4 regions of the Lysinibacillus sp. F12 genome follow, and region 1 is predicted to be linked to each of the others. Evidence: riboswitches for the same ligand, from Rfam matches in the RefSeq annotation. Region 1 holds a riboswitch; each other region holds the start of a gene.
The links. Region 1 has a riboswitch for S-adenosylmethionine ahead of AC3CH7_RS21750 (MetQ/NlpA family ABC transporter substrate-binding protein). Riboswitches for the same ligand answer to the same signal wherever they lie in the genome.
Positions count from the first base shown of each region.

Region 2: it holds a riboswitch for S-adenosylmethionine, as region 1 does, so the genes downstream of both, metK (methionine adenosyltransferase) here and AC3CH7_RS21750 (MetQ/NlpA family ABC transporter substrate-binding protein) in region 1, are expected to answer to the same signal.
Region 3: it holds a riboswitch for S-adenosylmethionine, as region 1 does, so the genes downstream of both, AC3CH7_RS02115 (YezD family protein) here and AC3CH7_RS21750 (MetQ/NlpA family ABC transporter substrate-binding protein) in region 1, are expected to answer to the same signal.
Region 4: it holds a riboswitch for S-adenosylmethionine, as region 1 does, so the genes downstream of both, AC3CH7_RS09145 (Na+/H+ antiporter NhaC family protein) here and AC3CH7_RS21750 (MetQ/NlpA family ABC transporter substrate-binding protein) in region 1, are expected to answer to the same signal.

Region 1 is NZ_JBYMLP010000007.1:19,071-26,415, forward strand. It holds gene AC3CH7_RS21725 (CaiB/BaiF CoA transferase family protein) at 1-340, opposite strand, end outside; gene AC3CH7_RS21730 (alpha-hydroxy acid oxidase) at 337-1,497, opposite strand; gene AC3CH7_RS21735 (enoyl-CoA hydratase/isomerase family protein) at 1,512-2,291, opposite strand; gene AC3CH7_RS21740 (methionine ABC transporter permease) at 2,305-2,967, opposite strand; gene AC3CH7_RS21745 (methionine ABC transporter ATP-binding protein) at 2,960-3,985, opposite strand; gene AC3CH7_RS21750 (MetQ/NlpA family ABC transporter substrate-binding protein) at 4,090-4,920, opposite strand; SAM riboswitch class I at 5,010-5,115, opposite strand; gene AC3CH7_RS21755 (PPC domain-containing DNA-binding protein) at 5,238-5,741, shown strand; gene AC3CH7_RS21760 (pyridoxal phosphate-dependent aminotransferase) at 5,789-6,952, opposite strand; gene AC3CH7_RS21765 (carbon-nitrogen family hydrolase) at 7,049-7,345, shown strand, end outside.
Region 2 is NZ_JBYMLP010000002.1:1,329,665-1,337,009, forward strand. It holds gene mnmL (tRNA modification radical SAM protein MnmL/YtqA) at 1-138, shown strand, start outside; gene mnmM (tRNA 5-(aminomethyl)-2-thiouridylate-methyltransferase MnmM) at 135-713, shown strand; gene AC3CH7_RS13575 (alanine/glycine:cation symporter family protein) at 773-2,281, opposite strand; gene AC3CH7_RS13580 (alpha/beta hydrolase) at 2,408-3,214, opposite strand; gene AC3CH7_RS13585 (gamma carbonic anhydrase) at 3,349-3,861, shown strand; gene metK (methionine adenosyltransferase) at 4,037-5,233, opposite strand; SAM riboswitch class I at 5,518-5,636, opposite strand; gene pckA (phosphoenolpyruvate carboxykinase (ATP)) at 6,028-7,345, shown strand, end outside.
Region 3 is NZ_JBYMLP010000001.1:379,425-386,769, forward strand. It holds gene AC3CH7_RS02090 (hydantoinase/oxoprolinase family protein) at 1-307, opposite strand, end outside; gene AC3CH7_RS02095 (formate--tetrahydrofolate ligase) at 744-2,423, opposite strand; gene AC3CH7_RS02100 (cold-shock protein) at 2,637-2,837, shown strand; gene AC3CH7_RS02105 (VOC family protein) at 2,942-3,727, opposite strand; gene AC3CH7_RS02110 (flavin reductase family protein) at 3,886-4,371, shown strand; gene AC3CH7_RS02115 (YezD family protein) at 4,455-4,610, opposite strand; SAM riboswitch class I at 4,680-4,775, opposite strand; gene AC3CH7_RS02120 (DUF418 domain-containing protein) at 4,943-6,037, opposite strand; gene AC3CH7_RS02125 (TetR/AcrR family transcriptional regulator) at 6,027-6,623, opposite strand; gene AC3CH7_RS02130 (phosphopantothenoylcysteine decarboxylase domain-containing protein) at 6,726-7,345, opposite strand, start outside.
Region 4 is NZ_JBYMLP010000002.1:410,176-417,520, reverse strand. It holds gene AC3CH7_RS09165 (Ger(x)C family spore germination protein) at 1-413, opposite strand, end outside; gene AC3CH7_RS09160 (VOC family protein) at 578-955, shown strand; partial or broken gene AC3CH7_RS09155 (class I SAM-dependent methyltransferase) at 1,120-1,501, opposite strand; gene AC3CH7_RS09150 (DUF3953 domain-containing protein) at 3,059-3,292, shown strand; SAM riboswitch class I at 3,418-3,521, shown strand; gene AC3CH7_RS09145 (Na+/H+ antiporter NhaC family protein) at 3,626-4,906, shown strand; gene AC3CH7_RS09140 (VanZ family protein) at 5,122-6,540, opposite strand; gene AC3CH7_RS09135 (DUF554 domain-containing protein) at 6,750-7,345, opposite strand, start outside.

The DNA.
Region 1 (7,345 bases):
GAGCCTTTAAAGTATCATAATCTATACCTAGTTTTTCCGTAACACCTGGCCGGTAGTTTTCCACCAGCACATCTACAGACTGGATAAGCTCTTTGAATAAAGCCAAACCATCTGGCGTTTTTAAATTTATACAAACACCTTTTTTATTGCGATTAACCATCATATACATATGACTTTCTTCATTAATAAACGGACCCATTGCTCGGGTGTCGTCTCCGTTTGGATATTTCTCGATTTTTATGACTTCTGCGCCCATATCTGCTAAGACCATCGTACAATAAGGGCCAGCTAAAACTTGAGATAAATCTACAACTTTTAAACCGTCTAATGCTTGTTTCATTTGACCTCCATCCCATCATTTTTGACTAATGTAATCGTACGTAACCCTTCGATGGAGGTTGTGCCTGCTAATGCAATGGAAACCTTTAATTCATCATAGATATTTGTCATGACTCTTTCGACACCCTGTTGTCCTTCAAGGGCTAGACCATAGATGAAGGGCCGCCCAATTGCCACAGCATCAGCTCCTAAAGCAAGCGCCTTTAAGGCATCCATCCCGCGATATACACCGCTATCTAAAATAATAGGGATTTGTCCTTTGACAGCACTCACGATGGAGGGAAGGGCATCAAGTGACCCAATAACACCGTCTAATTGTCGGCCGCCATGGTTCGATACGATAATACCGTCAACCCCATTTACAATTGCTAGCTTTGCGTCTTCAGGATGTAGAATTCCCTTTAATAATATAGGGAGATTTGTACGCCGTTTTAATTCACGAACATGCTCCCAATTGAGTGTAGGGTGGAAGACATTTTGCAAGACGCCTTGTACATACGATTCAAATGAATCATTAGGCAAAGAAGCCATAAAGACAGGATCATTTTTGTAATTTCCTTTTGCGTAGCCTAGCTTTAATGGTGAAAATTGATTGCGTACATCTTCTTCTCGCCATCCAAGCATTACTGTATCGACTGTTAAAACAATGGCTTCAAAGCCTGCTGACTCTGCTCGTGCGGCCATACTAAATGCAATTTCCTCATTTGTAGACCAATACAATTGAAACCATTTTGTTGCTGAAGGGGCAGCTTCGGCAACATCTTCGAGTGCATAGGTGGAGACTGTGCTTTGAATATAGGGCATATTTAATTGCTGGGCAGCGCGTACAGCGGCAAGTTCACCTTCCTCGTGAACCATTCCGTTCATGCCTACAGGTGCAAAGAGCAATGGTGTTGGATATGTTTTTCCGAATAAATTAATGGATGTATGAACGTTTGAAACATCATTTAAAAAGCGGGGAACAATGGAGTACTTTTCAAAAGCTGAACGATTATTGCGTAATGTTTGTTCACCGCCAGCTCCTGAGCGAATGTAGCCGAATGGTCCGGCGGGAATTTTTTCAGCTACTGCTTTTTCTAAATCTGCAAAGCAAATGGGGAAGGGCGCTTGGGCAGTGATATTTTTTAAGAGTAGGTCACCATCAGTTGTATTTGTCATCGTTACTACCTCACTTATTTATTGAAAATAGGCTTTCTTTTATTTAAAAAAGCTTGAATACCTTCGTTATAATCATCAGAACTAAATGAATCGAGAATCAATTGAGCCAGTTCATCACTCTCTTCATTTTCACCATCCACAATAGCTTGAATTATTTTTTTACTACCTGCATTGGCAATAGGTGATTTCTTTAAAAGATGCTCTGCAAAATGCAAAGTGGCATTTTCAATTTCCTGCGGCTCATGAAGGGCAGTAATCAAACCAATGCTTTTTCCTTCCTCCGCTGTAAAAATGTTTGCTGTGTATAAAATCTCTTTAGCCTTCGCGACACCCACAATATTTATAAGTCGTTTAGTGCTTTCAAGATTATAGACAATCCCAATGTTCGCAGCGGTAATGCCAAGCTTACTCTTTGGTGTTGCCAATCTAAAGTCACATGCATTGGCTAACTCTAAGCCGCCGCCAATCGCTAAGCCCTGAATCATGGCAATCGTAGGATGTGGAAATTTATAGAGGACATCAATGGCCTTTAAAGCTAGATTATTATAGGCTTTAGCATTATCTGACGCATAGCGGGTATCTAAAAATTCACTAATATCTGCGCCTGAGGAAAAGGCGACTTCATTGACACCCCGTACAATTAATAGCTTGATAGACATATCTGTACGTAACTCTTCTAGCTCGTCTATGATCGCTTGGAACATTGCTCTCGATAAAGAATTCCGTTTGTCGGGACGGTTTAACACTAGCGTTGCGATATAGCCGTTTTTCTCTACATAAATCTCAGTTGCCATGGATATCTTCCTCCTAGTCTTTCTTCAATTTGGCTGAAATGCGATTGCCTATGGATTGTATGCTTTGTACAAGGATGATTAAAATAAACACCGTTGCATACATGACATCTACCTCGTAGCGTAAATGACCATAACGGTAAGCGAGGTCGCCTAAACCACCAGCACCAACCATTCCCGCCATTGCTGTTGCGCCAATCAATCCAATTGTAGCAATCGTTAAGCCTAAAATAATGGATGGGCGTGCTTCACGTAATAATACATGCCAAATGATATGGCGACGTTTAATACCCATGGCTGTGTAGGCTTCGATAACGCCAGAATCAACCTCTAAAAGCGCTGACTCCATCAGTCTTGCAATATAAGGAGCTGTATAAACTACAAGCGGAACAATAACGCCTTTAACACCAATCGTTGTACCGACGATAACCTTTGTAAAAGGTAAAATGAAGAATAGTAAGATGATGAATGGCACTGAACGGATAATATTGATGATTAAATTAAATAATTGATAGAAAAATTTATTTTCAAAGGATTGACCAGGTCGTGTTAAAACAATTAAAAGACCTAAAGGTATACCGATTAGAATGGAAAAGAATAATGAAATTCCGACCATTTGAAATGTTTCGATAATTGCTTTGCCAATAACCTCAGACCAATCATGAAAGAAATTATTCATGGAATTCTCCTCCTAACTCTTCAACAGTAACGCCATTCTCTGCAAAATAGGTTAGCGCTTTTTGAACAATGCTTGGCTCTCCGTTTAAATGCACCACAATATTACCGACAATGCCGTTTTTTAATTCAATAATATTGGCTGTTAGGATGTTTGGTTGTACATCATATACTTTGCTGACTTCAGCTAATAATGGCTTCCCAGTACTTTCCCCAAGAAATGTTAAACGAATGACGCTACCTGAAACATTTAGCTGCTCAATAAGAGAAGGAGTTAAGTTACGCTGTGAAATGGTACTTAAAAACTTTCTTGTAGTAGGGTGTTGGGGCTTTGCAAAGAGCTCAATAGCCGTACCAAATTCAACTACTTTCCCGGCCTCTAGAACAGATACCTCATCACATATTTTCTGAATAACATTCATTTCATGTGTAATCAGTAGGATTGTAATTCCTAATTCACGATTAATTTTTAACAATAGTTCAAGAATGGCCTCTGTCGTTTCAGGATCAAGGGCACTTGTTGCTTCATCACTAAGTAAAATCTCTGGCTCTTGCGCTAGAGCGCGTGCAATTGCGACACGTTGCTTTTGTCCACCTGAAAGCTGATTGGGGTAGCTATCTAGCTTTTCTGTTAAACCTACAATTTCGGCATATTTAGCCACACGATTTTGGACTTCTGTTTCGTTATAACCAAGTAGCTTTAAGGGAACCGCAATATTGTTATAAACTGTTGCTGTCTTTAAGAGATTAAAATGTTGAAAAATCATGCCAATCTTTTGCCGTGTTTGACGTAAGTCATGAAGTGAAAGGGTAGTAATATCCACATTATCAATCAAAACCTTGCCTGCTGAGGGACGCTCTAGTAAATTAACACAACGAATAAGCGTACTTTTACCGGCACCACTATACCCAATTACACCATGAATTTGTCCTTTTTTTACATGAAGATTAATTCCGTCCACTGCCTTAATACTGCCTTTTTTCGTCTTATATTCTTTTGATATATTTTGTAATTGAATCATCAGATTACTTGCTCCTTTCTTAGCTTCTAAAAAGCAAGAATCTGCGCGATTTCCATAGTGGACAATTGGCAGATTCTCAGCCTTATATCAGCTTTTGGCATGTATTACCAGATAGGGATTACAGAACCTTTGAATTCCTCTTCAATGAATTGGCGCACTTCATCAGACTGGTAAGCCTCAACGAATTTTTTAATTGTTGGGTCATTTTCATTTTCAGCACGAACGACAATGTAGTTCACATATGGAGAGTCAGTAGATTCTAAAAGAATAGAGTCCTCTTGTGGATTAATGCCAGCTTCCAGCGCAAAGTTCGTATTAATAGCAGCTACATCTACTTCACTAAGCTGCTTAGGAATTTGTGCGGCTTCTAATTCTATGAATTTTAAATTCTTTTTGTTTTCTTCCACGTCACGAACAGATGCTGTTAAGTCCGCTCCATCTTTTAATTTAATATAGCCTGCCTCTTGTAAAACAAAGAGAGCTCGCGCTCCATTTGTTGGGTCATTCGGTAAGCCAAATGTTGCGCCTTCAGGAACGTCATCCAATGATTTATATTTTTCAGAGTAAATCCCCATAGGATTTAAAATTGTTTTGCCAACTGGTACTAAATCTGTATCGTGATCTTTATTAAAAGTATCGAGGAAAGGTTTATGCTGATAGCTGTTTGCATCAAGATCTCCTTCAGCTAAGGATGTATTGGGTAAAACATAATCAGAAAAAGATTTTAGTTCTACTTCTAGCCCCTTTTCCTTTGCGACTTTAGCAGCTACCTCTGCAATTTGCTCATGAGGTCCTGAAGTGACACCCACGACAATTTTATTTTCATCGATAGCGTCGCTTTTTCCTGTACTATCTTCTTTAGAGCCACAGCCCGCTAGTGCTGCTACTAATGTAAGACTTGCTAAACCTACTAAAAATTTATTTTTCTTCTTCATGAAAACTACCTCCAAAAATTGTTTTATCGGTTTTTTGAAAATAAAAAAACTCTCTTATAAATTAAGAGAGGCTCATGAAAAAAAGTCCTCTCTTATCTATCAAACGAATTTCGTTTGCAGGATTTAGCACCTTCCTTCATAAAAGGAGGTTGCCGAGCTTCATAGGGCCAGTCCCTCAGCTACTCTTGATAAGAGATTCATATTATATTTTTGTATTTCCGATAGAACTAATATAATTTATAGGGTATAGTAAGTCAATAAATATTTTTGAAATTTTTTATATTGTTATAATATTTTGTCGCGAAGGAGGGGGAAGAATGCCAGTAAGAGTTAATTATGGCATAGGTTCATTTGGTAAGGTGATTAGTGCACGTCTTCTCATGGGGACAGACATCATTGAAGGAATAGAGGCACTTTGTGAAGAGAATAATATTGATTCAGCAACCATTATTAGTTGTATTGGTAGTTTTCAAAAAAGTAGCTTTGTTTATTTAGTACCCGATGAAACCTCCCACATTAAAGTTCGATTTAGTGATGTGGTAGAGAAAGAGGGGCCACTCGAGTTTATCCAAGGTTCAGGAGTGGTTTGTAAGCGTGATGCAGGATATGAAACGCATTTCCATGGTTCCATGAGTGATCAATGGGGAGTGGTTTCAGGCGGTCATTTTATAAAGGGCGGAAATATCGTCATAACAGCAGATGTAGTACTGGCAGAAGTGCAAGGCATTCAGCATATCCGTCAGATGGATGATGAAACAGGTCACGTACAATTTTATCCATTAGAACATGTGTTAGATTTTCCAAGGAAAATTGAAAAATAGTAAGTCCTGTAGCTAGTGAAAGCTACAGGACTCTATATGGTTACATGTTAAAATAATTTCAATTGCTCAATTCTTTGGATGGCCTCTCGTAAACGTTCCTCGCTTACAAGCAAGCCAATACGCACATAGCCTTCCCCATATTGACCAAAGCCATTACCTGCGGCTACTGCAATATCAGCTTTGTCGAGCAATATATCGGCGAATTGTTCGCTTGTAAAACCTAATGGGACAGGGAGCCAGGCAAAGAAGGAGCCTTTTGGTGCTGTTACTTGCCAGCCAATTCTATGCGCTTCTTCGATTAGAACATTTCGACGACGCTCATAGGTAGCTCTTAGCTCATCTGCACATTCCTGTGAAGCTGTAAGGGCAATAGCTGCTGCTTGTTGAATAGCTGGAAATTGACTACAAAACAAATGATCCTGAATAAGATTAATCGCAGCAATTAAATCAGCATTACCAACAGCAAAGCCTATACGCCAACCTGCCATATTATAAGTTTTTGATAATGTGTACATTTCGATTCCAACTTCTTTTGCGCCATTGGCCTGTAAAAAGCTAATAGGCTTATTGCCATCAAATCCAATTGCACCATATGCAAAATCATGTGATACGATGATATTATGCTCCTTAGCAAAGCGAACAGTTTCTTCAAAAAATTCAAGTGTTGCTGTACCACCCGTAGGATTATTTGGGTAATTTAAGTACAGTAACTTGGCCTTTTCCTTAACTTCTTTAGGTAGGGCATCATAATCAGGTAAGAAATGATTCTCAGCAAAAAGTGGCAACACTTCAAAATTTACATCACCTAATACAACACCTGATAAGTAGTCTGGATAGCCAGGGTCTGGTAATAGCATTGTATCCCCTGGATTTAACACAGCCAAAGGTAGCTCAACAAGACCAATTTTTGTGCCACCAAGAATCGCTACTTCAGTATCGGGATTAATCTCCACATCATATTCCCGTTTATAAAAGTCGGCAGCCGCTTGACGTAGTTCGGCGATACCACGAAATGGCGAATATTTGTGGTTTTGAGGATTTTCAGCTGCTCCCTGTAATGCTTGAATAATATGAGTAGGCGTAGGCTGGTCGGGATTTCCTTGACCAAGATTAATCACATCGCGTCCTTCTTCCAAGGCATTGTTTACTTTTTGGACAAGCGCCGCAAAAAATTGAGTGGGTAATTGCTGTAGTTTTTTCGAGAATTCCATGCATGATCACCTTTTTCAGAATATAATAATTATTATTAAAGAATATGAAGCAAATAGTATTACTTTTTTTGTTAATTGTCTATAGGAGGAATTATTATGAAAATCGGTTGTATTCAGTTAAACATTGGCTTCGGCAAAGTAGAAGAAAATTTTATACGGGCGGAGGACAAGATTCGTGAAGCAGCAAAACTAGGGGCAGAAATTATTGTGCTACCGGAAATGTGGAATACAGGCTACGCATTGGAGAAACTACCAGAATTGGCGGATGTCAATGGTGAGCGTTCAAAAGTATTTTTAGCTAACTTAGCGAAGGAGCTTAGTGTACATATTGTCGGTGGCTCCGTTTCCACAAAAAAGGACGACAAGTTTTACAATACGATGTATACATTTGAT
Region 2 (7,345 bases), on a different contig from region 1:
GGTGATGGACCTATAGATTTAATGATTGGCCCAATGTGGAGCGTTAATAAATGGGAAGTATTAAATGGCATCGATGCCGAATTGGAGCGTCGTGGTAGTTGGCAAGGGAAATTTTATAAAGCTGAGGTTGGAAAATGAAACTACAACGAGTTTTACAATATGCTCAGCAGCTACTAAAAGATAGTGTGGAGGAAGGAGATACGGTTGTTGATGCCACTGCTGGAAATGGCCACGATACGCTATTTTTAGCACAGCTAGTCGGGGATGAAGGGCAAGTTTATGCCTTTGATGTTCAAAAAAAAGCAGTGGATGCAACGCTACATCGTCTACTAGATCAAAGTTTGGAGCATCGGGCTCTTGTGTTAAATAAAGGGCATGAAGAAGTAGCCAATTTTATACACAAGCCAGTAGCTGCAGCCATCTTTAATCTCGGCTATTTGCCTGGTAGCAATCATGATATTATTACCAAGCCTACTACAACCATACAAGCTATTGAAGACTTACTTAAGCTTTTAAAAGTTGGCGGTCTAATCATTCTTGTTATTTATCACGGCCACCCTGGCGGCAAAGAAGAGCGAGATACCGTGACTGACTATGTCAGCCAGCTTCCACAAAAATATGTACATGTTTTAAAATACGAATTTCTCAATCAGCAAAATGATCCTCCATTCATCATTGCGTTAGAAAAGATGAAGGATTATCCTACTTTATAGACAATTTAAAAGGCTAACTAATAGTATAGTTGTAACTATTAGTTAGCCTTTCTCTTTACCTATTTATTTTTACGTTCTTCATTATAGTCAACCCAGAAATCTGCACCTTTAATGCCTAGTTTACGAGGATCAAAAACAGGGTCTTTTCCTTCTTTTTTCTGTTTCTCGTAATCTTTTAATGCAACAATGGCTGGTTTCATAATAATTAAAATAGCTAGAACGTTAATCCATACCATTAAACCAAGGCCAACATCCCCCATAGCCCAAGCCAGTTCAGACGTACGAATCGTGCCATAGAATGCTGCGACTAAAATAGCGATTTTCGCAATCCAAATGAAAACCTTTTCGGTACTACCTCTAAATAAATAAGCGACATTTGTTTCGGCGATATAGTAGTAAGCCATAATCGTAGTAAAGGCAAAGAAGAATAGTGCGATAGCTACGAATGGTGCGCCAAATCCAGGTAAGGATGATTCTACTGCATATTGCGTATAGGCAGCACCTTCCTTAATACTTTTAGCAAATGTCATTTGCTCGTCACCCGTTAAGCCACCTTTATTGAATTCCCCAACGTGAATAAATGAATCTGTTCCTTCAACTGCCTTTTCATCTTGTACATTATACATACCTGTAAATAAAATCATAAAGGCTGTAGCTGAACAAATTAATAATGTATCAATGTATACAGACGCTGCTTGGACAATCCCTTGTTTAGCAGGGTGAGATACTTCTGCTGCAGCAGCAGGGTGCGCACCAGTCCCTTGACCAGCCTCGTTTGAATAGATTCCTCGTTTCACACCCCAAGCAATCGCGGAGCCAATAATACCTCCAAATATTTCTTGTGCTCCAAATGCACTTGAGAAAATTAAAGCAAAGACAGATGGTACCTCTGAAATATTCATAGCGATAATAATAATAGCCATAATAATGTAAGCTAATGCCATGAACGGTACAATAATTTGTGCGGCGTTGGCAATCGATTTAACGCCTCCAATAATGATGGCACCGAGTAAAACAACAATAATTAGTCCTGTAATCCAAGTTTCAATACCGAAGGCATTTTCAACAGCTCCTGCAATGGCATTAGATTGCACACCTGGCATAAGTATAAGCATAGCAATTAAAGCAGCTACAGCGAAAATCACTGCAAACCATTTTTGACCCATTCCTTTTTCTATGTAATAGGCCGGTCCACCACGGTATTCAGTATCCTTCTCTTCTTTATAGATTTGCGCTAAAGTAGACTCTACATATGCGGTTGCCGCACCAATGAAAGCAATTGCCCACATCCAAAAGACAGCACCAGGTCCCCCCATCCCAATAGCTGTTGCAGTACCGGCGATATTCCCTGTACCTACACGACCCGATAGAGCGATAGACATTGCTTGGAAGGAGGAAATCCCCTTTTCTGATTTCTCCCCTTTAAACATTAGCACGAACATATCTTTAATATGCCTTACTTGCAGGAACCTTGTAATGACTGAGAAAAAAAGCCCAATCAATAAAATACCATAAATAAACCAAGGTCCCCATAATATGTCATTCATTTTACCAACAACTACATCCATCTTACCCCTCCAATTTGAATTACCTTACTTTAAGTCACTATATTATTACACTTTTCAGAAAATTACAATATTATATTCAAGTAACAATAATTAAGTAAGTATCCTACTATTTAGAAGGGATCGAAACTATTTTATTATATATCCAATTCGTCTAAGAGCATTATTGATAAAATCTCGAATGTACATAAAAATCTCTTCACGCTCTACTTCATGAAATAAATTGTGATAACAATTTGCCCATTCTTTAAATTGAAATTCCGTTAACTCTTGTTGATGAAGCCAATTACGCATTTGTCGAGTTTCCGTAATTTTATCTTTTTCAGCTGTCATAATTAACATAGGCATATTAGGAAATTCGTCCTTAGGTAGCATAACTAAATTTCTCATCATCTGCTGAAGCTCACGATACCATTTCACCGAAACTACAGACATAAATGGTATATCATCCTTCATTTCTTCTCTACCCTCTACGCTACGCGTCAATTTTTCAAATGTCAGGTCATGTGTCAATTTTACATTTGCTGTTAATGCACTCAGGCTTGTTAAAGCATTTGATAATTTACCTGGTAATAGCTTCAATTGCAGCCATGGTGATGTCAAAATAATACCTGCACACTCATACTTTTTCTTTTGCATTGTATGAAGAACTAAAGTAGCGCCTAGTCCATGTCCTATTACAAAGGTTGGTAAATTATATGAAAATGCATTCTCAATCAAATTTCTTGTATATTTATTGTACAATTTGAAGTCCTCATCATGGACACGGGCAAATCTTGCATTGACACCATGATTCGGTAAATCTCCCATGACTATGTGGAAGCCTTCCAATCTTAATTTTTCTATCAGCCATGCATACCAACGGTGGTTTTCATAAGCACCATGAAGAATAGCAATCACAGCCTTTGCTTGTCCATCAGCTTCCCATTTCCACATTTACATAGTCCTCCTAAAAAATAATTACACTTTGATTATATCGAAATAACAGCTCATTTTAATTTTATATTTCCTTAAAGTTGCGTATTTGATACGATAATACTATATCTACAAAAAGAAAAGAGGCGATTCTCATGATTTATCCATTCAAAGATAAAACACCAACGATCGATCCATCTGTTTTTATTGCCGATTACGCAACCATTACTGGAGACGTAACTATTGGAGCTGAAACAACTATTTGGTTCAATACCGTGATCCGCGGCGATGTTTCCCCAACAATAATAGGTAAACGAGTAAGTATACAAGATCTTTGCTGCTTACATCAAAGTCCTAAGTTTCCACTCATTATTGAAGATGAGGTCACAGTAGGACACCAAGTAACTTTACATAGCTGTACCATTCGAAAAAAAGCCTTAATCGGAATGGGCTCCATTATTTTAGACGGTGCGGAGATTGGAGAGGGTGCATTTATTGGAGCCGGAAGTTTAGTGCCTCCTGGTAAAGTCATTCCTCCAAATAGCTTAGCATTAGGACGTCCAGCCAAAGTTGTACGAGAATTAAATGCTGAGGATAAAGAGGATATGGAACGTATCGTACGTGAATACGCTGAAAAGGGTCAGTATTATAAATCTCTACAAAAATAAAAACCTACAAAGAAATTGTACCTTCATAAAAAATTCCTCGCTTTCCATGACATTATTTGTTCAAGGAATAAGGGCGAGGTATTTTTGCAAAAAAACAAAAGGAGCAGAAAAGCCCCTTTTGTTCATAATACATTAGAATAATTTCCTAAAGACTTCAGCACTTTAGCACAATAGTTTACAGCTGTGCTTTTATGCGTAATGCGTCAGCTTTATCAGTTTGTTCCCATGGGACGTTTACATCTGTACGACCAAAGTGTCCATAAGCTGCAGTTTGTTTATAAATTGGACGACGAAGATCAAGCATTTTAATGATACCTGCTGGGCGTAAATCAAATAGCTCACGAACCCATTCTACAATTTTGCTTTCCGTCACTTTTCCTGTACCAAATGTATCTACAGCAATGGAAACAGGCTGTGCAACGCCAATTGCATAAGCCAACTGTACTTCAGCGCGTTCTGCTAAACCAGCTGCTACAATATTTTTAGCTACATAACGTGCCGCATAGGCAGCTGAACGGTCTACTTTTGTTGCATCCTTACCTGAGAATGCACCACCACCATGTCGTGCATAACCACCGTATGTATCAACAATGATTTTACGGCCCGTTAAACCAGCATCTCCTTTTGGTCCGCCAATTACGAAACGGCCAGTTGGATTGATAAAGTATTTTGTGTTTGTATCTAATAATTCGCTTGGCACTACAGGAGCAATCACGAATTGTTTTAGATCGGCCTGAATTTGTTCAAGTGTTGCTTCTTCATCATGCTGAGTTGAAATAACAATTGTATCGACACGAACAGGTACGTTATTGTCATCATACTCAATTGTTACTTGTGTTTTACCATCTGGGCGTAAATAAGCTAACTCCCCAGATTTACGAACTTCTGTTAAACGACGTGCTAATTTATGAGCTAAGCTAATTGGTAATGGCATTAACTCAGGTGTTTCATTACATGCATAGCCAAACATTAAGCCTTGGTCTCCTGCACCAATCGCTTCAATATCTGCATCTGTCATAGAACCCTCACGGGCCTCTAAAGCTTGGTCAACGCCTTGGGCAATATCTGGAGATTGCTCACCAATTGCTACAAGTACTGCTAAGTTTTCAGCATCAAAGCCATATTTACCACGTGTGTATCCAATTTCCGCCACAGTATCACGTACAATGCCTTTAATATCTACATAAGTAGAAGTAGTGATTTCTCCTGCTACTAATACTAATCCTGTTGTTACAGTTGTCTCGCACGCTACACGTGCATTTGGATCTTCTGCTAAAATAGCATCTAAAATGGCATCCGAAATCTGGTCACAGATTTTATCTGGATGCCCTTCTGTTACACTTTCTGATGTAAACAGTCGACGGTTTGTCATTTAGTTTTCCTCCTATTACTCTTACAAAAAGTATTTGTACGGTACTCATTACCCATGTCAAGTCCGCTCCTAAGGATTGAACTCTCTCAAGCCGCTGTTGTTGTCATTTCACTTTACGAGAAAAAATAACTGCTACTTAAAAACACGAGGATTTCGAAAGACCCGTCATTATAATAAGGAAAGAACTACATATACTTACCTTTACATTAATTTTTAACAATAAAAAAATCCTTTTCTCACGTTACTATACATGAGGAAAGGAATAATGACTTCGTTACCTTTCACTCTTATCGTTCAAGGGATTTTCCCTTGCATCAGGTTGGCACCAACGCATGTTGTGAAATAATACATGCAGGTTGCCGGGTTTCACAGGGCCTGACCCTCCACCAGCTCGGGATAAGAGTATCCGTTCAATTTTCATGTTACTGAAAAGGTCAATCGTTGTCAAATATTTTCTTATGTATTACTGTATAGAAAGGAAGAACAAAATTATCACCATAAAATTTTCATACTTGGGTGATGATGTAAATAGAAGAAATTTAATCCCTACAACATACCTAGCTTCTTGTGGTAACATATGTGTGGCTCAAATTTTAGACAATTTACTGTAGCATTGAATGTTTTCTACTCGAAAAACATTATTTTTTGTCAGTTTATTGAAAAGTAATAAAAACTCTAAAATAATTTCTTAATTAGTATAGATTATTTAACCCATTGTGTTATACTATTTTTGAAATTAAGAAAAAATCCCTCTAAACCAAGGGAATACTATAAAAAAGGATGGTATTTAATCGATGAATTCAGTAGAAATTGCAAACGAACTGAAGGAATTATTAAACGGCGGTAACATTAATGTTCAACTTTCAGTACCACAATTAGCAGAAAAAGCTACTTCTCGTGGTGAGGCAATGTTAACAGTAGATGGCGCAGTTCGTGCAGAAACTGGCAAATACACTGGTCGTTCACCTAAAGATAAATATACAGTAGAAGAAGAAAGCACAAAAGATCAAATTGACTGGGGTAAAGTCAATCAACCAATTTCCTCTGAAGTGTTCGATAATCTGTATGTAAAAGTAATAAAATATTTAAAAGAACGTGATGAATTATTCGTATTCAAAGGTTTTGCTGGTGCTGACAAAGATTCACAATTAAGCATCCAAGTGATTAATGAATACGCTTGGCACAACCTTTTCGCTCATCAATTATTTATCCGTCCGACTAAAGAAGAATTAGCTTCGCATGTTGCAGACTTCACTGTCATCTCAGCTCCTAACTTTAAAGCAGATCCTGCGGTTGACGGTACTGCTTCTGAAACATTCATCATTGTATCACTTGAAAAGAAAATTATCTTAATTGGTGGTACTGAATATGCTGGTGAAATGAAAAAATCTATTTTCGGAATTATGAACTACTTATTACCACAACAAGGAATCCTTTCTATGCACTGTTCAGCAAACGTTGGTGAAGCTGGCGATGTAGCATTATTCTTCGGTTTATCTGGTACTGGTAAAACGACATTATCCGCTGATCCAGACCGTAAGCTAATCGGTGACGATGAACATGGTTGGTCTGATAATGGAGTATTCAACATTGAGGGGGGTTGCTATGCAAAAACGATCAACCTTTCTGCTGAGAAAGAACCAGAAATCTACAATGCAATCCGCTTCGGTTCTGTTTTAGAAAACGTAGCTGTTGATCCAGAAACTCGTATTTGTGACTATGATGATGGCTCATTAACAGAAAATACACGTGTAGCTTATCCAATCCAATACATCGAAAATATTGTTGATCCATCTGTAGCAGGTCATCCAAAAACAATCATCTTCCTAACAGCTGATGCGTTTGGCGTATTACCTCCTATCAGCAAATTAACAAAAGAGCAAGCTATGTATCACTTCTTAAGTGGTTTCACTTCAAAACTTGCTGGAACTGAACGTGGTGTAACAGAGCCAGAACCAGTATTCTCTACTTGCTTCGGTTCTCCATTCCTTCCACTTCCTGCAACAGTGTATGCAGAAATGTTAGGTCAAAAAATTGATGAACATGGCGCACAAGTATACCTAGTGAACACTGGTTGGACTGGTGGCGAATATGGTACTGGTAGCCGTATGA
Region 3 (7,345 bases), on a different contig from region 1:
TATATTTAAAATTATATAAGTCTGGTCGGTTACCACGTGCAATTTCTAATACATCACGGAAGCCTTTTGTTGTAATTAATCCAACTACGCCCCCTTTTCTCTCTGTTAATGTATTGATAATAACAGTAGAACCATGAATAAATGATTCAATGAGAGAATCCTCTGTTACATGTCGTCCTAATACGTTTAATATACCATCCTCAAAATGCCCTGGCGTCGTATGCCCCTTGTCAAAATGAAGATTTCCTTTCTCATCTGTATAAACTAGGTCGGTAAAAGTACCGCCAATATCTGTTGCGATTTTCAAGACTCCATCCCTCCGCGTTCCTATAATCGGTACAGTGTTCCGAATTAGAATTAAGTAAATTATATTTAAAATAAAAAGAAAATTCAATGTATTTTTTAAATAAAAATTCATTTGACAATTGCACAGCGTTGTAAAATTCCGCTTTTCCTTTCCAATATTAGATAATTATAAATAAAAATTACCAAACACATTTATATAAGGAAGCTTCTCGAGTTTGTAATGGCATGAAAAGAAATCCTAGTTTTTAAACTAGAAACTTAAATTTTCTAAAAAAGTGATGATGAATGTTTAGACAATTTTCAACTATAAGGGGAGATGCCTATTTTAGTGGCACTGGTGGGAGAAATAGTAGTGAAATAAAAAATGTTTAGGCTCCTATCAGCCAACCAATAAAAAAAGCTGCCCCTATTTTAAAGGGCAGCCTTTCAACATTTTATTAGAACAATCCTACCGCATGTCCGTCATTGTCGACATTCATGCGTAACGCAGCAGGAGCTTTTGGTAAGCCCGGCATTGTCATAATATCGCCTGTCAGGCAAACTAGGAAACCTGCACCTAGCTTCGGTATCACCTCACGAATTGTCACTGTAAAGCCTTCAGGACGTCCAAGTAAACTTGGTTGATCGGATAAAGAGTATTGCGTTTTCGCCATGCAAATCGGCAAAGAATCCCAGCCAAATTTTTCGATTTGAGCCATTTGTTTTTTAGCTTGGTCAGTGAATTGGACATCTTTCCCACCATATACCTTTTGTACAATAGTGCGTACTTTTTCTTCAATGGATTCTGTTACATCATATAATGGTGAGAAGTTGTTTTCTTCTTCCAACACAGCTAGTACTTGTTCAGCTAAGGCTACTCCACCTTTACCGCCCTCTTCCCAGACATTTGTTCGGGCAATACGTACATGGTTTTCTTGGCACCAGTTTAGAACTGCTTCCAGCTCTGCCTCTGTGTCTGTAATGAAACGATTTAATGCAATAATCGGTTCAACACCAAATGTACGTACCGTGTCGACGTGTTTAGCTAAATTTTCAATCCCTTGGAGCAGTGCTTCCACATTTTCACCGACAAGTGATGTTTTTGGAACACCACCGTGCATTTTTAATGCACGAATCGTTGCTACAATCACAACGGCACTTGGCTTAAAGCCTGCTTTACGTGCTTTAATATTCATGAACTTTTCAGCACCTAAATCAGAGCCGAAGCCCGCTTCCGTCACCACAATATCCGCTAGTTTACGAGCAGTTTGTGTCGCCATAATGGAGTTACAGCCGTGGGCAATATTTGCAAATGGACCACCGTGTATAATTGCTGGTGTCCCTTCCAATGTTTGTACTAAGTTTGGCTTAAAGGCATCCTTTAATAATAATGTTAAGGCACCCTCTACCTGTAAATCACGCACAAAGACAGGCTCACGCTCAAAGGTATAGCCAATCACGATGCTAGCGATGCGTTCGCGCAAATCCTCAATACTTGTTGCTAAACAGAACACTGCCATAATTTCCGAGGCAACCGTAATATCAAAGCCATCTTCACGCGGCATGCCCTGAACAGGTCCACCTAATCCCACAATCACTTTACGTAATGAGCGATCATTCAAATCCATCACACGTTTCCAAATAATACGTCGTGGATCAATGTTTAAGACATTCCCTTGGTGGATATGATTATCAATAAATGCAGATAAAGCATTGTTGGCTGTTGTTATCGCATGAAGATCACCAGTGAAGTGTAAGTTAATATCCTCCATTGGTACAACCTGTGCGTAGCCCCCACCAGTTGCGCCACCTTTTACGCCCATTACTGGACCAAGCGAAGGTTCACGTAACGCTACCATCACTTTCTTATTTAATTGATGAAGGGCATCAGCTAGTCCTACAGTCACAGTTGACTTTCCTTCACCTGCTGGGGTTGGACTAATAGCTGACACTAACACAACCTTTGCGTCCTCACCTTGAGCTGTAATTTTTAATGGGTCAATCTTTGCTTTGTAGCGGCCATACTGCTCAAGTGCATCCTCTGGAATACCTGCAGCATGGGCAATTTCCGTAATAGGTTTGATTACTGCTTGACTCGCGATTTCTAAATCTGTTAATGGTTGATTTTTCGTTGTCATTTGGCATCCTACTTTCTATGTTGTTCATTTCCATTATAGTCTTAATTGTGAAAAAAAAGAAAGCCAGATATGCTCGCATTCCGACAATCAATTGACATTTTTGTTCAATTCATGTATGTTCTAAGAGAAAATGCTATTTTTTCACATTTTCTCATTGATAGCACGATTTCTTTAACTTTATTTTACTTTCAAGCGCATTGGAGGCGAATGCTTATGCAACAGGGGATCGTAAAGTGGTTCAATAATGAAAAGGGCTATGGCTTTATTGAATGTGATGATGGAGAAGATGTATTTGTACATTTTACGGGCATCCAGGAGGAAGGCTTCCGTACACTTGAAGAAGGTCAAAAGGTTTCATTTGATGTTGTGGAAGGCAATCGCGGCCCGCAAGCATCAAATGTTGTAAAATTATAAGCTAGGAAACTGAAGGTGGATGAAATATTTAAAAATAGTTCAATCCGCTTTTTGACATGTTTACACATAAAAATCCACTTCAACGATTGAAGTGGATTTTTAATTTATCTATTAATCCAATAAAAAGCACCTGGACAAACTAATGTTTCCTTGGTTCTGTGTGGATCGTTCAATGTTACACCGATAGGCCCTTCTTTTAAATGCCCGAGCGTCATGCTAGATGCTGCCGCTTCCTCATAAAAATCCAAGCGCATATTCGGTAGCTGTAGAGACACAAACTGCTCATGCTGCACAAACTTGGGTAGCTGTAATACCTTCTGCCAAAGCTGCACCGTCTTCTCCACATCCCTGACATAAAACTGAATCGATTCCATGGTAATAGCTTGCGTTTCATCAATCGCGCCACTAGCTTTTAATTGAGCAAGACGTTTCTCATCTTCATCTGCCCATTCAATTAAGAATGGGAAATCCAATGCAAGGTCAGCCCTGCCAAAATGCAATAGCTTCCATTCGATTATCGTGCCATCTGGTCTTGTTCGACTACAAGCATCGGGACCATATACATCAAAGCCCAATGCACGCAATCGTTGACCCTCTTCTTCAATATTTTGGGTGCGCAAGGCAATTCGTGAAAATCCTTGGCGCTCATGATTACGTTTAAACGTATAATGTAGGGAATATGGGTACTGGGCCGCTTGCTCAAATAAATCACGATCATAAATAGCGATTTGTTCAATATAGCTTAAGCCAAAGTAGCTTAGCGTATTGTAAGTCCCCCACATCGTGTGTTGACCACCGTTCACTGTATGGACATTTCGTTTATTGAAGAAAACCTTTATATTTTCCGGAGATTCTACTTGATGTACCAGATGATCAAAATATAAAGTCATGGCAATTCCCCTTTCTTTCCCCCATTAGCTTTACCTAGATGTGTAATTGATTTAATATTTACTTAAGAAAAGGAGTTACTAGCTGGTATGAAAAAAAGTGCAATTTCCCTACTAACTCCGTTAACTAATTTATTACTCACTATAAAGAGGTGATTTGAATGACAGATCATGTAGCTGCTTTTAAATTGGCATTAGGTAACTATCCTACAGGTGTAACGGTTGTTACAGCATGTCATGAAACGAATCCAATTGGCTTAACCGTCAATTCTTTTGCATCTGTTTCCATTGACCCACTACTTATTTTATGGTCACTGGATAAAAAATCTCAGCTCCATCCTTATTTTATGGGTGCTGGAAAATTCGCTGTTAATATTTTAGCGAGTGATCAAGAGCATTTATGTACATTATTTGCAAGTAAAGTCCCAGATCGCTTTGCTCAGGCAAAATGGTCTACTTCATCATTTGGGCTACCGATTTTACATGATACAGCAGCTATTTTACAATGTAAATCATTTCAACAGATAGATGCTGGCGATCATACTATTTTTATTGGGCAAGTACTAGATATTACAAATTCTCAAAAGGAACCGCTTCTCTACCATCGCCGTCATATCGGTCAGATTCCAAAAAGCTTTTATAGCTAATTCTCATAAAAAAAGGGCCACTTGTAAGCAACGGAAACCATGCTTATTGGTGGCCTTTTCACATCGTTCATCTGAAATGATCTTTATTTCTTTTGTGGAAATCTCTGCTTTTCAAGCCTATTAATTTGAACAATTACACCATCCTGAATCGTAATATGCACTTCACCAAATTCAAGATTTTGAATGGCCTTTGCAATAGCCTCTAATTTCTTATCTTCTACCTTTGTCGACTGAGCCATACGATACACCCCTTCTTTCTGATTCTTGTTGTACAAAAGAGGCCAATGCATCAAGCTAATTGATAGCCCCTCCTATCTCTCAGATACATCTGTTGGATTTGGCACCTATTTTTTCGGTTGCCGAGGCTTCATTGGGCCAGGTCCCTCCACCTCTCTCGATAAGAGTACTGCGTTTCTTGAAAATAATTCTATAATTCTGTTATACGATTGTCAATATAAAATATTAGAAAACCTAGCTGAATACTTTGTAATGTGTATTTTAGATTAGAAAACTGCCTATACCTAAAGTATTTTATGCCTAATCAGTAAGAAATAGATGGCTATCTACTAATTTATTTCGAACTCCATTTCCTCATCAAGGATTCAAGTGGACCGCGATGATGTTTAGCTCTCCACCAAACAGAAGTAAACACACATCCTAAAAAGTAACAGCAGGCATACAGCATGGAAAAAGCAAGCGTTTGATTCTCCAGCTTTTGGCAAACAATTAGTATCCCAATCCCTATAAAAACATGGCCAACATAATGGGTTAAAGACATTTGCCCGGTTAAGATGAAAGCTTCAATGACTTTATTTTTACATGTCTCTACAAGATAGATGGAGCCTACAATGAGGACTATAGCCGAAGCCGAATTAGATAGGACATACATCATATTTGGTGGAATCGGTCCCGTATCAAATAAATACAATGCACTCTCTACATCTAATAAATGGATGGTTGTTGTTATCTTAATAAATAATGTTGAAAAAGTCTCAGTCATTATGACTAGCAATAAACCTGTCACTAGTAAGATTTTTCTTATAGTACGATTTGTTAAATCTAATGTGCCGATTAACATCCCCATCAGAAAGAAGCAAATCCAGGGGAATAGTGGGTGATAGCCATTAAACATCAAATTTCTTATAAATCCTGCTGGTGTCCAAAAATCAAGATACTCTAGTAAGACATATGTTGGATGCCAACCAGCAAGGTAATTAAATTGAATTTGAAGCCATTGTGAAAGGATGAGGATAGCACCTATGATGAAGATCATCATTTTCTTGGATTGCGCAATCAGACATGCGGCCACAAACATATACACGCCATAATAATGTAATATATCTCCTGTCCAGCCGATCACATATAATATTAGCCCAATCGTAAATAACAAAAACGACCTTTTCCATAAAGTAAGTCGATTCTGACGAAGAAGCAGTGGGTCCTTAGTCTCTCTAGCCTGACGAGTCATTAAAGCTATCCCTATTCCTGCTAACATGACAAATACAGCGGAAGCACGCCCCTCGAAAAGATTTTGTAAGGTAATCATCCATGCTGAACCATTCGTTGTAGAACCTGTTATGACTCCAAAATTTACAATGAACATCCCTAGCATGGCGAGAGCTCTTGCAAAATCAAGACCTTCAATGCGCCGATTGTTATTGATCATTTTTGTCCCCTTGGATAACGCTATGTACTGCCTCCTTCCAAATAGCTCTATAGTTCAATTGGTTGCCTGTTAACATGAAATTACCGATATTATCATAAACCAGGGCTAGCATCTGTGCCTTTGCTTCTATATGGGGAGTATCCTCTAGCACCCCTAGCTTCACGCCATATCGTAGGACTTCAACAAAGCTTGTTAAAAAGCTAGTTTCTAGCTCCACTAATTGTTTCTTATAGTTTTCATCGCGAGCTGCTAATAGTACATATTGATTAAATATTTTATTAAAATAAGGATCCTTCCCCTGCGCTTCAATAGACTTATAGCCTAGCTCGAGTAATTTCTCCTTGAAATTCGTATGAGAAAGCTCCTTATAATTCACAGCGATATCCTGTTGAATTTCTTTATACAGTGCATCAAATAAGTAAGAAATTAATTGATCCTTTGATTGAAAATAATAGTAAATGGCTGGTTTTGATATACCGACCTCTGCAGCAATCATTGCTAAACTTGTTTTTTCAAACCCTTTAGTTGCAAACATCACATAAGCCACATCTATGATTTTTTGAAAAGTTTGTTCTTTATTCCCCATTATAATCCTCCTTTTTTACCGACCGTTAAGTAAATAATAAATGATACTCCGCTTTTAAACAAGAAAAAACTGTGTAGAAATATTTCTCTACACAGTTCATATTTATTGATTTTGCAAATACAGCATTAAAGCTTCGGCTGTTTTTTGCTTGCCCATTACTTTAGTTGGCTGTCCATCAGCAGGTACAATCCAATGGGGCTCGTCCCCGCCATATAAAGACTGAGAGCTATTGGCTACCATTAATTGAGCATGGGCTGTTTCCATTCGCAGTCGTGCACGTGCTAACAAAAACTCCTCGTCATTGGTTGCTTCTAGCTTAAACCCTACTAACGTCACATTTGGTTGCCAGCCCTTGATTTGTCCTAAGACTTTCGGCGCCTTTTTAAAATGAATAATAGGTGGCTCATCGGAAGGCATTTTCCCTGCTTCCTCCATCAAGTTGCCCGATTGATCATACACTTTATCAATGACCCAATCGGAGCCAGCAGCAGCCATAATCACAATATCAACATGTTCTTGTTGGACAGCATGACGAACTTTTTCTCCTAAATCGTCAATGCCCTCAAATTTAATCAATTTCATTTGATCGTGATTCACTGGAAGCTGTGCAAAATAGCCATGCATATATACTACATTAGCACCAGCAGCGAGTGCCGCCTCCGCTAAATAACAGCCCATTGTCCCTTTTGATAAATTCGTGTGCCCTCGTACACGATCCCATT
Region 4 (7,345 bases), on a different contig from region 1:
TGGGCAACAATAATATTAAAATCACTTCTTCCCTCAGGGTCCCTTTGAAATAAATCTAAAATACTATTCATACCATATTCAGCCATTTCTTCACCAATAATAATAACTTGAGTATGTGCATAATAGGGTTTCCTTGGCGTCTGCGTTGTTAATTTCCGAATAGCTTCGAATAAGGTTTTCCCTTTTGCGTGATAGGTAACAACAGGGACTTGAAAGCTTGTTGAATTCTTCGTCGCTATTTGACTTGGGTTAACGATTTGAATGGATAGCTCTATATATTCGTCTGTTTTATCGACCCCAACAGCAGTGACAATAGCTAATTCATTTAACTCTCGCTTATTCCAACATCCAGTTAACAACAAAACGGTTAGAAGTAGGAGAAAGAATGACACCGTGTGTTTAATGATTGGCACCTCCTCTAGGAAAAGGGCTAAGACATTTCCGATACTAATTAGGATAAGCAAATAATAGGGAAAATAAACAAGAAGAGGAGTACGGGGGAAATTTTTTTAGAGGACAAAAGCGTCTATTAATAGAAAAAAGTATATACATCATTTTAAATAGGAGGAAAAAAGGGATGCGATCATTATTAAATGGAGTAGAGGCCATTTTTATCCCGATAAAGGACCCTCAATTATCAGTTAAATGGTATGAGGAAAAGCTTGGGTTTAAGCTTTTAAATATAGAAGAAGACGCAGCGGTCATGAAAATAGGGGAACAATCTGTTACGGTCGTATGTTTAGTCAAAACGGAGAATCATCAACCATTACATTTTCCAGATAATCATTTTGGGGTAGGGAAATACTTCAATTTCCTATCTTCAACTATTGAAGATACCTACCAATCACTAGTAGAGCAACAAGTGGAAGTAAATCCTATCGGAGGAGAAGGACAAATAAAATTTTTCACCTTCTATGATCTAGATGGAAATCCTTTAGGGGGTTGCCAATCATAAGCGGGTCACTGTTTATAACAGTGACCCTAGTAACAAATCTAGGAGGTGTAAGGCTAATTAGCTTTACACTACTATCATATACATAAATATTATATCGAAATAGTTAATTGCCTGGGAAATAGATAGAAAATTAAGAATTGTTTTAAAAATGATTTGATTATACTTTACTTTTTAACAATGTGAAGATAATGGATTGTTTCAAAAGCGGATAGATAATCAGTTTGATGTTGAAAATAAAGCTGTTGAATTGCAGATAGAGATAGATGAGTAGCCCTGATTGATCTAGTGTCTTCTTCATTTCCTCATAGCATGAGTTCATTGGTTCACCACCAGCTGCCGCCATCTTCACCATATTCTCTACTCTGTTAGAGATACCTTTTTCCTAAATAACGATTCATCACCATAGTCCAAGACAAGTGAACTGCCTACTAGAACTAGGGCAAAAAGATGGTCTATTAAGCTAGCCAGTTGTTCTTTCTTTAAGTAATAGGAGACACCTAAGTGACTAAAAAATGTTTTTTTATACTGAAAGCCTTGTTTCAAAAGAGTCACTTTTCTCGTAATTGTGAGTCTTAATTGGCACCCACTTCATTCTGCAAAGTCGTCGGATGAAGTTGATTCATGTAAAAGAAAAGATTCTCAGCAAGGAGCAATCCCGAGGAAGTGGAAATGCACCGTAGACTTCTGGTGAATGATATATGTGCTACAACTGCAAATGGGAAATTTCATACCTCTTTTTACAGCAACCATCTCCATTCAAAGACACTGAAAAAGGCAGCTATACAATGTCAAAAGGGAGGTATAACTTTCCGTTATTACTAGGTGGGGCAGCGGGATTTTGCTATTCAAGTAAAAGCTTAAAATATTTTTAAATTTTATGTAACTTATCGCAACGTCAACCGTCTACCTTACTAGTAGAATACAAAAACTAAAGCAAGCTAGTAACATTCACTTTTCACAAAAAGGCCAGGATTCACTTATTCCGTGATTTCCTGGTCTTTTTGTGCAGACAATCCTATTTTATACGAAAAAATAGGACAAATAGTGAAACTTTTTAGCTGTTTTTTCGTATTCATAATTGAATCTAAAGCTAAGCAATATTATTAGTAAGATTCACTTTCACTTAAAAGGCTAGAACTTACATAATTATGTAGGCATCTAGTCTTTTTTGTTGGCTTTCTACTTTTATGAAAATCATGAACTTTAGAAAATTACATAGCAATGAGTAAATCCTATGCTCGAAAAAACAAGAATTCCCCCAAAAATTAGATTGGAAAATATTTTAACTTGTTCAACGCCTTAACTTAGCGTAGTATTAATACGAATCAAAACTAAGTAAATTAGTAAGATTCACTTTCACAATAAAACCAGGCGCTCTTCTATGAGGAGCATCTGGTTTTTTGTTTTTATCTGAGATTTCAAGAACATTAATTTATGAGGCAAGCTAGCCTTATCTTACAAACGTAGCCATACTTCCAACAAGTTATTTTTTGTTAACCGAATGTCATTAGTTGTGAAAAAGAGGCGAGAGCTGAAATTCCCATGGCCCGTTTTGCCATAAAGGGATAGATTTTTTGAACGAACCGAATTTTACAAATGATTATTTAAATGGGTATTGTTGGATTTTTTAAAATTATAAATCAATTTTTAAATGGTAATAGTTGTCACTATAGAGGTTAGACAAAGGATGCATCAATCGAAAAAATTAATCGGTCTTTTAGTCATTGTATATGTTTGTACATTGTTAGTTTTACCCTCTACAGATGGATTCGTTTCGGAATAATTGATGGAGGTTCTATTATAATTAGCTTTATTTCCTTATTCTTCTTCGGGTAACCATAGCGGTATTAAAGAAGATAAAGATGAACTGGATAAGCATATTGAAGCACACAATGCTAAAATTGGATAGTATGTTTTAATGATTTTAGCTTGTCTAATTTTTTTTGCTTCAGAGGGTGTCTCCAATTTAAATGACATGAAAAATTATCCTTTGTTCTTAGTCGTTGGGTTTACATTGGTCATATCACCTATCATAGAATTTATTTATTCAAAAAAAGTTAGATAACTGACAGTATTTGTTTAAGCAAAAAGGGAGGAATCGTTTTGTTAAAAACAGTACAAATTATTTTATCAACGATAGGCATCACGCTTTCCGTTTATGGACTTATTACATATGAATACCGCCTAAATTTCTTAATGATCCTTTTCCTAGGTTTATTTATGTTAACATTAGGAATTAAAGAGTTTGGGAGAGAGAGAAAATTATATGGTTGTTTTCTAGTTGGCGCATTTATATTTTCGGTATATGTGTCTATACAAAGCTTCATATTAATCTAAAAAGTTGAATTCTGGACCTTAAAGATAGTGCCAAGAAATTTTTTCTAATTAAAAACATGTTGCAATTATGGATGTTTTATTTTAGTATTTTAATATTGTGTCAAAAATATAATATAATATTTTTCTTCTTATCAAGAGAGATGGAGGGACTGGCCCGATGAAATCTCGGCAGCGGAACTATTAAGTTACTGTGCCAAATCCAGCAAGCAATGTCCTTGATAGATAAGAGGAGCGTTTTAACTATAAGGCCTCTTCTTGTTATTTCAAGATGAGGCCTTTTTTATGGTGAACAAACAAAAATAGGGCTGATTTTTAATTTTTGGGAGGTAAACAATGAGGAGAGAGAATCCATGGGCGCTAATCCCATTTGTTGTTTTTATAATTTTATTTATTGGTTCAGGGGTTATGACGGGTGATTTTTATGCCTTCCCTGTTATTGTAGCTATTAGCATTTCGGGAGCTGTGGCTCTAGCGATGAATCGAAAAGAATCGTTTTCACGGAAGGTTGATATTTTTTGCCAAGGTGCTGGAAATTTAAATGTCATGCTGATGGTTATTATTTTTCTATTAGCAGGGGCATTTTCAGAGGTAGCCAAGGGGATGGGGGCCGTAGATTCCACTGTTAACTTTGCATTATCAATTATTCCGCAAAACTTGCTTGTTGTAGGTTTATTCATCATTGCCTGTTTTATCTCTCTATCCATGGGTACGTCAGTGGGGACAATTGTTGCACTGGCGCCCATAGGAGTTGGGATAAGCGATCAGACTGAGCTATCTATTGCTTTAGTGATAGCAGCGGTTATAGGCGGTTCAATGTTTGGTGATAATTTATCTTTTATTTCAGATACTACTATTACTGCCGTTCGTTCACAAGGAGCGCAAATGAAGGACAAATTTAAGGTCAATTTTTGGATTGTATTGCCGGCAGCTATGGTTACGAGCATTATTTTAGGGTTTATGACATCCGGTGGAACAGCTCAAGTAGAGCATTTAAGCTATAATTGGGTAAAAATTGTTCCCTATGTTTTAGTGATTATTTTAGCGTTATCGGGAATGAATGTTTTCCTCGTTCTTGCATTAGGGATTGTCCTCGCCGGTGCAGTTGGCTTAGCAGATGGCAGCTATCACCTAATGAGCCTTATACAAAAAATTGGCGAAGGAATGGAAGGTATGTTTGAAATCGCCTTTCTAGCTATATTAATAGCTGGAATGGTGGAGGTTATTAAATTTAATGGAGGAATTGACTTTTTGCTCCGCCTTGTAACACGCAGGATTAAATCGCAGAAGGGCGCTGAATTAGGTATAGCTGGTCTTGTGGGCCTAACTAATTTATCTACAGCCAATAATACAATTGCTATTTTAATTGCTGGGCCGCTTGCCAAAAATATTGCTGATCAGTATGAGATTGAGCCGAAAAAGTCCGCAAGTATTTTAGATATTTTCTCCTGTACGGTTCAAGGTCTTCTCCCATACGGAGCTCAATTCCTAGTAGCCGCAAGCGTTGCCAAAATATCGCCAGTGAGTATCTTACCATACGCGTTCTATCCTATTCTTATTGGTATTTGTGGTATGATAGCTATTCTCATTGGGTACCCGAAAGAAAAGAAGGCCTAAACTTTTCTTTCAGACTGTAGACAAAAGTCATCGAGAAGTTCACTCTCGATGACTTTTGTCATTTTTAATATTTGAGTAATATACTACCAAACCTAACATGCTCCACTCTTAGGAAGCTGTCTATTTTTTAGGGGATAATTCATTCAAATACGGAGCTCATTACAATGGAAAGCCCGGTTGTCCGTTAATTGGACCCAAATATTCGGAATGAGCTATTACTTTCTTGCCTGAATTAAAGTAAACCAATCGTTGCCGTTGAACTTTCCTGCAACATTGTATATGGGCTGATAGAAACCTTTTGTATCATACATATACGAAAGCTCAATTGAATCAATCTCTATATGGTCTCCGTTTTTTATAATAAGGTCTTCCTCCTGAACGAGCGCATTATACTTTATTTGAGGAAAATCGCCTTCCTTGATCCGTTCATATACCTCTGTAGGAGATAGTATGTTTACCTCTCGTATAAATTGATTTTCATGAAGGCTGTAGGTTAATGAATACACGTGACCATCCGGTTTAAGACCAAGACTAATATCCCCAGTCCAGTAATCTTTATGTACATCGGTGCGGTCTGGTAATGTCCATTCAAATTCACCATTCTCCTGTACAGCAAATTCTGCATCTTGAGGTAGTAAAGAAAGTTCATCCATCAATGATTTCGCCTTATCTTCTTGCCCTACAGCTGAAGTTTGCTCTGGGGTATAATTATTTTCGGTTAACCACCATTGGCCCTCGGAATCATTTGTAATCAATGTATAGGGGACCTCATTTTTATCTTCCAATAAAGTCTCGTCATTGTCCTGGTTATTAGATGTATTCACCTCTAATAATCCTAATTTCTGTTGTAACAGGTCTTTTACGTCATCATTTTTAACGTTTTTCTTAAAGACAGGAGCAACAATTGATGCTGCGCTTAATTCCAATGAAGTGGATACATGAACATCTGACATTTTTGATTTTGTATAAGCGTTTATTGCTAAATGACCAAACTCTTGTTGGGCGTAGACAATGCTCATAACGATAAAAATTAAGCCCATCAATAGGGGGATAGCAAGGTTTCCAATCAGACTTTTCACCTTGACCTTTTTGTGATTGGAAATAGAAACTGCAAGTTTGTATAATTGATAGCCAATAATACCCCCAAGTGAGTTATTGATTAAATCATCAAGCTCAAAAATCCCTGCTCCTGAAAGTGTTTGATATGTTTCAATAGAGGCTGTTGCCCCCACAACTACTAGAAGTAGCCACTTAAACTCTTTACATTTAGCCATAAGTAAAGGCAAGAACATTCCTAATGGCACAAACATTAATATATTAAATAGACAATTTTGGAGATCACGTAAAGAGTATTTTTTCCACGCGTCTATATAACCGCTGAATGGTTGTAGGTTCATCTGCATGTAATGTGAAGTGCCACGACCAATAACTGTTAGCTCTAAAACAAACACAATATATCCGATAAACATTGCGCCAAGAAGAAGCTTCTTTACAGGGATTTGTTTATGGCGATCTGTTCGTCGCCTTTGATAATAAAAGTAATAAAGTGCAATTAGTAAAAACTCAAAGCCAATAATTAGGATGACTGGCAACATCAAAATTTTAATATTGCTCATGATTTCTGCAATTCCCAAGGTGTGATACTCCTTTATCAAATAATATTTTTCAAATGCTACATCTCAGGTGAGAGAATTCTTAGTAATGTCGACTTTTATAGTGTAAATGGAAATTATTAATAATTAGAGAGAATATTTATGAAGATTTCTTAAGAAAAGCGGAAAAGCCCAAGCACGCAATTGTTTTGTGCCTGAGCAAATTAGACATAAGGTTTTTTGATGGCTTTTTAATGTATAAACAAAAACACAATAATAGGGATTATTAATGATGGCAAAAGATTTAAGGTATTACATTTTTTTATACCTAAAATACTTAAACCAGACGCTAATATCAATATACCTCCTATAATCGTCAATTCATTTAGAAGGTCAGTATTGATGGAATTCTCCATTAAACTAGCTATTAAGTAAATGGAGCCTTGCCATAGAAATAATACAATACCTGAAATAGCTATCCCAATACCGAATGTAGTGGCCAAAACAATCGAAGTAATTCCATCCAATATACCGTTCGTAAGCAGATAGGTATAATCTTTCTTTAATGCAGCCTCTATTGGACCTAATATAGATAATGATCCAATACAAAATAATAAAATCGCCGTCGATAATCCGTCAGCTAAATTCCCCTTAGAGTATTTATTTACTAACGTATTAAATTTTGATTCTAAATTAAGTTTTTGACCTAATAATCCGCCTATAGCTAGACTGACAATAAAGAGTACCGGATATTTACTGGCAGGTAAATGTTGAACTAGTGCATTTATACCTATTCCCATCGCTGCTAATCCCATGGCCTGCATGAGGATTTGATGGTATTCATCCT